2 regions of the Neobacillus sp. DZ-9 genome follow, and region 2 is predicted to be linked to the other one. Evidence: predicted binding sites of a transcription regulator. Region 2 holds the regulator's gene; the other holds the start of a gene.
What was found. The regulator LexA, encoded in region 2, represses DNA repair genes until DNA is damaged. The targets are predictions, from matches to a motif close to CGAACATATGTTCG.
Positions count from the first base shown of each region.

Region 1: a site for LexA is predicted at 2,310-2,323, ahead of uvrB (excinuclease ABC subunit UvrB). Genes of this name have one in related genera too.

Region 1 is NZ_JCAIOL010000008.1:261,165-265,850, forward strand. It holds gene uvrA (excinuclease ABC subunit UvrA) at 1-167, opposite strand, end outside; gene uvrB (excinuclease ABC subunit UvrB) at 175-2,154, opposite strand; gene AC59HZ_RS22390 (exo-beta-N-acetylmuramidase NamZ family protein) at 2,411-3,664, opposite strand; gene AC59HZ_RS22395 (glycoside hydrolase family 3 protein) at 3,883-4,686, opposite strand, start outside.
Region 2 is NZ_JCAIOL010000002.1:694,580-699,265, forward strand. It holds gene glnA (type I glutamate--ammonia ligase) at 1-513, shown strand, start outside; gene AC59HZ_RS07965 (DUF4257 domain-containing protein) at 866-1,153, opposite strand; gene lexA (transcriptional repressor LexA) at 1,359-1,982, opposite strand; gene yneA (cell division suppressor protein YneA) at 2,142-2,465, shown strand; gene AC59HZ_RS07980 (YneB family resolvase-like protein) at 2,471-3,118, shown strand; gene AC59HZ_RS07985 (DUF896 domain-containing protein) at 3,200-3,430, shown strand; gene tkt (transketolase) at 3,610-4,686, shown strand, end outside.

The sequences.
Region 1 (4,686 bases), on a different contig from region 2:
ACATAGCGGCGCTGCCCTTCTGCATAAATCGTATCAAACGCGAGCGAGGACTTACCAGAACCAGAAAGCCCCGTCAACACCACAAGTTTATCTCTTGGAATCGTAACATCAATATTTTTTAAATTGTGGGCTCTGGCGCCTTTCACAATCAATTTTTCCATTGCCATGTTAAAGTTATCCTTCCGCTTTTAGTTCTAATAATAGGTCACGAAGCTCGGCAGCACGTTCGAAGTTGAGTGCCTTTGCCTCTTCCTTCATTTCTTTTTCCATTGTCACAATCAACTTTTCTCTTTCCTTCTTGTTCATCTTGCTGAAGGATGCTGCTGGTGTGTATTCTTCCTGTTCTTCTGCAGCATGGGTGGCACGAATGACATCCCGAATCGCTTTTTGGATTGTCTGTGGTGTAATGCCATATTTCAAATTATATTCTTCTTGAATCGCTCGGCGCCGTTTCGTTTCACTAATCGCTAATTCCATCGAATTCGTCATCCGATCCGCATACATGATAACGTGTCCGCTGGCATTACGGGCAGCACGGCCGATGGTTTGGATTAACGACCGTTCAGAACGGAGGAATCCTTCTTTATCAGCATCAAGAATGGTGACAAGCGACACCTCTGGAATATCAAGACCTTCCCTGAGGAGGTTAATTCCGACGAGGACATCGTATTTTCCAAGACGAAGTTGGCGGATAATCTCAATCCGCTCAAGCGTTTTGACTTCGGAATGCAGGTATTGAACCTTTATCCCGATTTCCTTCAAATAGTCTGTTAAATCCTCGGACATTTTTTTCGTTAAGGTCGTCACGAGGACACGTTCATTCTTCTTAACACGATCCTGAATTTCCCCAATCAAGTCATCAATTTGACCTTCGATTGGCCTTACGTCAATGGTTGGGTCAAGCAGCCCTGTTGGACGGATGATTTGTTCGATCATTTCCGGTGTATGCTCAAGCTCGTACGGGCCAGGAGTTGCTGAAACAAAGATGGCATTATGAACATGCTTTTCAAATTCATCAAAGGTTAAGGGCCTGTTATCAAGCGCTGATGGCAAGCGGAATCCGTGGTCGACAAGCACTTGTTTCCGAGCTTTGTCACCATTAAACATGCCGCGAACCTGTGGCAGGGTCACGTGCGACTCATCGATGACTATCAAAAAATCGTCTGGAAAATAATCGAGCAGGGTATACGGTGTAGATCCTGCCGGCCTGAGTGTCAAATGGCGCGAGTAATTTTCAATTCCGGAACAAAAGCCCATTTCCCGCATCATTTCGAGGTCATAACGTGTGCGCTGTTCAATCCGCTGGGCCTCCAGTAATTTATTGTCTTCGCGCAATTCTTCCAGACGGACTTCGAGCTCTTTTTCAATATTCTCTATGGCTACTCGCATCTTTTCTTCTCTTGTGACGAAGTGGGAAGCTGGGAAAATGGCGACATGTTCACGTTCGCCAATAATTTCACCTGTCAGGGCATCCACTTCACGGATCCGGTCGATTTCATCGCCGAAAAATTCGACGCGCATGCAATGCTCATCACGGGATACTGGAAAAATTTCGACGACATCGCCGCGGACACGGAAGGTCCCCCGCTTGAAATCGATATCGTTCCGCTCATATTGGATATCGACTAACCGATGAAGCAGCTGATTGCGCTCGATTTCCATGCCGGTTCTTAATGAAAGTACCATCTCCCGGTACTCTTCCGGAGAACCGAGACCATAAATACAGGAAACACTGGCAATTATGATGACATCTTTTCGTTCGAATAGTGAAGATGTCGCCGAGTGTCTTAGCTTATCAATTTCGTCGTTGATGCTGGCATCTTTTTCAATGAAGGTATCTGTCTGTGGAACGTAGGCTTCCGGCTGATAGTAATCATAGTAACTGACAAAATATTCAACCGCATTGTTCGGGAAAAAATCCTTGAACTCACTATAAAGTTGACCGGCTAACGTTTTATTATGGGCAATCACCAAGGTCGGTTTGTTTATTTCTTTTATCACATTTGAAACCGTAAAGGTCTTCCCGGTACCTGTCGCTCCCAGCAGCGTTTGATGTCGTTTGTTGTTTTTAATGCCTTCGACTAATTGCCTGATCGCTTCGGGCTGATCCCCCTGAGGGGAGTACTTCGAAACCAATTCAAATTGATCCTTCACAAATGATCCCTCCCTTTTTTAATAATCTGAGTCTATTATCGTTATCACTTTCAGCATGAATCACGTTACCAAATCGGGATGGTACTGGAAAGTGTATCCTCTAAATTTCATATTAACATTCTACCACAATCCCACAAAAACAAACCAACAATATGCGAACTAATATTCGTTTTTTTATTCAAATCTCTTGTTTAAGAAGGTCCCACCGCACCCATGTAAAAAAGCCAATCCAAAAGGGTTGGCTTTCTCCACTTATTTAATAAAGCAAATATTTCTCACGTACCTCCATAAATTTTTCCAAGGCTGGCTGCCATTCTGCTTTCATTTCTTCTATTGATTTGCCTTCTTCGATGCCCGCTCGGATGGAGCCATTTCCAGTAAGGTTATCGAAGAAGGAGATTCCGTTGCTTCCTGGTGTTCTAAACTGAAAGTCGTTTGGATACATATCGTGGATGGTTTTGACAATATATAATCCTGTTTCAAACGGCTTATAGGAATTGCGGTCTGTCACGTGAATCTGAATTCCATTACTTAATTTATTGACAAACTTCGACGTTGAAGGCGTAAAGGAAGCTGCACGGAACGTGACCCCTGGCAAATGATAAGAATTTAGCTTTGCTGACAGGTCATCGCTATTAATAAATGGTGCGCCAATTAATTCAAATGGCCGTGTCGTACCGCGGCCCTCGGAAATATTTGTTCCTTCAATCAGGCAGGCACCCGGATAAACTAATGCCGTATCTAAAGTTGGCATATTAGGTGATGGCATCACGAAATCTAATGGTGTTTCATCATAGTACATGTTCCGTTTCCAGCCATCCATTTTCACAACCGTTAAATCGGCGCCGATCCCGAATTCCTTGTTAAATAACTGTGCCAACTCCCCTACCGTCATCCCATGTCGGACTGGAATGGCGTATTCCCCTACAAAAGAGGAGTATTTATCTTCAAGAACCGGCCCTTCTACTTTTGTCCCGCTGAGTGGATTCGGACGGTCTAAAACGATGATAGGGATATTGTTCTCCTTAGCCGCTTCCATTGCTAAGGCCATTGTGTAAATATAGGTGTAATAACGCGTCCCAACATCCTGGATATCAAATAATAATACATCGACATTGCTCAGCATTTCTGGTGTGGGCTTTTTCGTATTTCCATACAAGCTGTAAACCGGAACCCCCGTTTTTTCATCAATATAGGACTCAACATACTGTCCCGCCTGTGCGCTGCCCCGGACACCATGCTCCGGTCCATATAAAGCAGTCAGTTTGACATTCGGGTTGTTGTAAAGCAAATCTACGATACTATTAAGCTTTTGATCGACCCCGGTTGGATTGGTAATCAATCCTACCCGTTTACCTTTTATTAAATCGATTTTATCCTGTAATAGCACTTCCACACCCAAACGAAACTTTTCATTTTTCTTCTCTTTATCGTTTTTAGCAATGGCGGCCGTCACCGTCGAAAGGACCAGTATCAGAACAAGAATACTGGTAAGCCATTTTTTCTTCATCCAAACCCCTCCCTTTCATTTTTTGAAAATTTGCCTCTGTAAAACTTGGCTGTTGATTTGCGCTCCAGGCGCTTCGCTTTCCGCGGGCGTGCCGGGGAGCCTCCTCGGCGCTTTGGCGCCTGCGGGGTCTCCCCTGCCCCGTACTCCCGCAGGAGTCTTCGCGCCTTCCGCTACAATCAACAGTGTAAAAAATCAACAATGGCCTTTAACACTAAAAATTAATACCCTAACCCATGGTCAAATCCGTATAATACACGTCCATCGTGGTTGTAAATGGTGACTGGAAGTTTCCCTGTCGGCGCATTTTCCCCGAAAATAGTGTCTGCTGCTGCTTCAAAACTGGCTGGTCTGAATCCATATTGAACAAGTGAAGCATCCACATTTGGATAGGACATGACGTCATATGGATTTCGGATTCCTAGAGCGATTACCGGTGCATCAGTTTCATTGATCAGCTGGTTGGTCATTAGCATTTGACCTGCACCTGGTGCCCTGCCACTAACGGAGGATGTATAGGTTCCAACAATAATATATTTTGCATCTTTTATTTGATTAAGCTGGTCGGCGGTTAGTGTTGTAGAAGTATTGATATACGTAACATTTTCATGATGCTTTTTCACCTCGGCAAAAAGGGAATCAACATAATAGCTTGAATAGCCGACTACAGCAATCTTATCTTCCTCCGCTGCATGTAATGGAAGAACTCCATCATTTTTCAATAGCGTAATAGATTTAGCTGCGGCTTCTTTTTCGACCTGTTTATGTTCAGCAGACCCGACAACATTGATCGCATTAGCCACCTTCTCATCCAAGCTTTTTTCAGACTCTGCCTTAACAATGCCTCGATTCAATTTCAGCGTTAAAATACGCTCAACCGATTGTTCAATCCTATTCACCGGAATATCACCGGACCTTACTGAATTGTAAAGACCACTTGCTACCTCTTGGATTCCAACCGGCATTAACAGAATATCAGCGCCTGCTTTCACAGCACGAATGGCTGCATCAACCGGTCCAAAATG
Region 2 (4,686 bases):
ATTGCTGGTATCTTAAAACATGCACCTGGATTTACGGCAGTTACAAATCCAACTGTAAACTCTTATAAGCGTCTTGTTCCTGGCTATGAAGCACCATGTTATGTTGCTTGGTCTGCACAAAACCGTTCACCATTAATTCGTATTCCAGCATCACGTGGACTAAGCACACGTGTTGAAGTACGAAGCGTTGACCCAGCTGCAAACCCTTACCTTGCGATGGCTGTTCTGCTAAAAGCTGGCCTAGATGGAATTAAGAATAAGTTAACTCCTCCTGCACCAGTTGACCGTAACATTTATGTAATGAGCAAGGAAGAAAGAATAGAAGAAGGCATTATCGATCTGCCTGCAACTCTAGCTCAAGCTTTAGACCTATTAAAATCAGACGAAGTAATCATAGCTGGTCTTGGCGAGCACATCTTAGAACACTTTGTAGAAGCAAAAGAGATCGAATGGGATATGTTCCGTACCGTCGTTCACCAATGGGAACGCGATCAGTATATGTCAATGTATTAAGATTGGAAAGTCTTGTCGCTTTTATAGCGTCAAGACTTTTTTATTTGTTGAAAAAGATAACTTCATTCGGGAAGCGAGTTTCATTTACTGTGGAAACACAGATTCTTGGATTTAGGTAAATGAACTGTCACTTCATTTACCCTGGAAGATCTATTTCATTCACTTTGGGCAATGAAAGGCTCTTTCATTTACCGAAGAGACACATTTTCATGCAAGTCGGTCAATGAAACACTATTTCATTGACCCTCGATGCACTTTTTCCTGCATTTTGGTCAATCAACCATCCAAACTAAAAAAACAAGATCACAAAAAAACAGCATCCTATAATCCAGATGCTGGTTTGTAATAAATTTTATTTCTCATCACTGTTCTGTTTGATCAATTTAAAACCCGAGAGTGCAGCATCACCAGCAATCCCGGCAACTAGCGAAAAAATAATATTCTCAACATAGGAATTTGGAGCTGTATACAAAACAAGAAGAAGGGCTGCAACCGCACCTAGAAGCATTTCTTCTAGAAAACCGAGATAAAGGAACTTTTTTGTTTTCCGAGGCATAATAATTTTACCATGCTTACGAACATGTCCAATAATCCCAACCGACCCACCAATCACTAACGAGAAAATAATGTCAATGAACACTTCTTTCTCACTCTCCTTAAGCCTGAATTTTTTGGACCTAAGGTAAATCTTGGTGTATTACCATTATACTAAACTTGGAAACTCTTGAGCATAGGAAAAAATACTGAATTTTCCAAATACAAGCATCATTAAAATTATTTATCAAAAATTTTCCCAATATTAGTATTGATAAAACAAGAGTCGGCAATTGAAAGCCGACTCTTTATTAATGAATATGTCTATATACTCCGATAACTTTTCCAAGAATAGAAACATTTCGTAAAATAATAGGATCCATGGTTGAATTTTCCGGCTGCAACCGGATGAAATCTTTTTCTTTAAAAAATCTCTTACACGTTGCTTCATCATCTTCTGTCATCGCGACAACAATATCCCCATTATTCGCTGTTTGCTGCTGTTTAACGATTACATAGTCTCCATCAAGAATTCCAGCCTCTATCATACTTTCACCCATGATTTCTAGCATAAATACGTGTTCATCAGCAGGTGCAAGCCTTTCCGGAAGTGGAAAATATTCTTCTACGTTTTCAATGGCAGTAATAGGTAATCCCGCTGTTACCTTACCAACGATTGGAACATTGACTACATTGTTTCTTGGGATATGAGCAAGTTCATCTACTTCCAAAATTTCGATTGCTCTTGGTTTTGTTGGATCTCGTCTAATAAGACCTTTACTTTCTAATCTAGCTAAATGGCCATGTACAGTGGAACTGGATGCAAGTCCAACCGCTTCGCCAATTTCACGTACGGATGGAGGATAGCCCTTGCTCTTAACCTCACCTTTTATGAAATCCAGGATATCCTGCTGCCGTTTAGATATCTTTACCATGATAAAATGCACCTCGCCTGGTTAATGTTGTCTTAATTATATCATGTTCGCTTATTTTATACAAACATAAGTTCGAATAACTAGTTGACAACAAACAAACGTTCGAATTATAATGAAACTATCAAAAGCGAACGTATATTCTATTAAGAGGTGTTAATCATGAAAAAGATTTGGAACCAATACTCATTTGCTATAATTCTAATGTTTATAAGCTGTTCATTTGCCTTAATCTTATCTATTCAGTCAAATGCCAATGAAAAGGATAAATTTATAAAAGTAACTGTCTCTGAAGGAGATTCACTCTGGGAGCTATCCGACCAGTATGCAGGCCAGCACTCTCTATCCAATAAAGAGTTTATCAGCTGGGTGAAAAAGCACAATAAAAATGTGGGTGATCAAATTTTCCCTGGCGATAAAATTATGATCCCAGTCAGCAACGAAGCTCCGGATACTACACAATTTGCAAGTGCCATTGAGGAATAAATGGGATGAATGCAATCATATACTGCCGGGTTAGCACAAATAAGGAAACGCAGGAAACCTCGTTACAGCGTCAAGAAGAAGAACTAATACAACTTGCAAAACAGCATCATTTTGAAATTGATTCAATTATTAAAGAACAGGCAAGCGGCTATGACTTTGAAAGAGATGGTATCCTTCATGTTTTGGAACGGATAAAGGATAAAAAAGTACAAGCCCTTCTAATTCAAGACGAAACACGTCTTGGCAGGGGAAACGCCAAAATTGCACTTTTGCACTGTATCTTAAAAGAGGGAATTAAACTTTATTGTATTTCTCATAATGGTGAATTGCAGCTTTCAGAGTCGGATTCTATGGTATTGAAAATTGTTAGTATGGTGGAAGAGTACCAGCGAAAGCTCCATAATGTAAAAATAAAGCGTGGAATGAGACGGGCTGTCGAACAGGGATATAGCCCCCAAAAAAATTTAAAAAACCTTGGTGAAGCTTCAGGCCGAGAAAAAATCGAAGTTCCAGTCGAGGAAATTGTGAGATTAAGAAAGAACAATTTAACCTTTCATGAAATAGCCGCTGTTTTAAGAGGATTTGGGTATAATATTTCCAAAGCGACCGTTCATCGTAGATACCAGGAATATATGGAATCTCAAGATGAGTAGACCTTTTGCCTTGTCAGAAGGTCTTTTTTTTAGTAAAATCAGTTGCTATGTACACAGTTTTTTATGAAAGTTGGTGTTTAAATGCTGTCCAAAGAGAAAATGGCAAGAATAAATGAACTTGCGAGGAAAGCGAAAACAACCGGATTAACGGAATTAGAAGCAAAAGAGCAATCCAAACTAAGAAGTGAGTATCTAGCAACTTTTCGTTCCAACATGCTTGAAACGTTAACCAATACAAAGTTCGTTGATCCATTAGGAAACGATGTCACACCAGGAAAACTTAAAGAAAGAAAGAAAAATAATCTACATTAATTCAAGGAATACTATTTTTTGTATTCCTTTTTTATATGCACAAACCATCGTTGTGTCCAAATGAGAAACAAAGCGAAAATTAATTTCATTTATTAAGTTTATTGGTTGAATTAATTTCAGTAGCAATATAATATTAAGAATGTATCTAGTATTCAAGTGGTGAAGAAAGGATGTAATTCATGTTTAATACTATTGATGATTTATCCGTTACTTCGATTCGTACTCTTTCCATAGATGCGATTGAGAAAGCAAACTCAGGTCATCCGGGAATGCCAATGGGTGCTGCACCTATGACCTATACATTGTGGACTCGCTTCATGAACCATAATCCGAAGAATCCACAATGGTTTAACCGCGATCGTTTTGTATTATCTGCAGGCCACGGTTCTGCGTTGTTATACAGCATGCTTCATTTATCCGGTTACAACTTATCTATGGAAGATTTAAAGCAATTCCGTCAATGGGGAAGTAAAACACCTGGGCACCCAGAATACGGCCACACTGAAGGTGTCGAAGCAACAACTGGACCGCTTGGTCAAGGTATTGCAATGGCAGTCGGTATGGCAATGGCAGAACGTCATGTAGCAGGCGTTTATAATAAAGATAAGTTTGAACTTGTGAACCATTTTACATACAGCATCTGTGGTGACGGAGATTTAATGGAAGGTGTTTCTGCTGAAGCTGCTTCCCTTGCAGGTCACTTGAAATTAGGACGCTTAGTTGTACTTTATGATTCAAATGATATTTCACTTGATGGAGACTTGGATAAATCCTTCTCGGAAAGCGTAAAAGAGCGCTTCTTATCATATGGCTGGCAGTATGTCCGTGTAGAAGATGGAAACAATCTTGAAGAAATCGCAAATGCGCTTGAAGAAGCAAGAAGTGACCTTGATCGTCCTACTATGATCGAAGTTAGAACGGTAATCGGTTATGGTTCTCCAAACCGTGCCGGTACTTCTGGCGTTCACGGATCACCACTAGGTGCTGACGAGTTAAAATTAACTAAGGAAGCATACAAGTGGACATTCGAAGAAGATTTCCATGTGCCACAGGAAGTATATGATAACTTCCAAAAGCTAATTGTGGAAACAGGTGAGAAAAAGGAAAAAGAATGGAATGACCTTTTCGCACAATATAAGAATGAATATCCAGAATTGGCTAATCAACTTGAGCAAGCATTAAATCAAGAACTTCCTGAGGGCTGGGACAAGGATATTCCAGTCTACAGTGAAGGCAAATCTCTTGCAAGCCGAGCT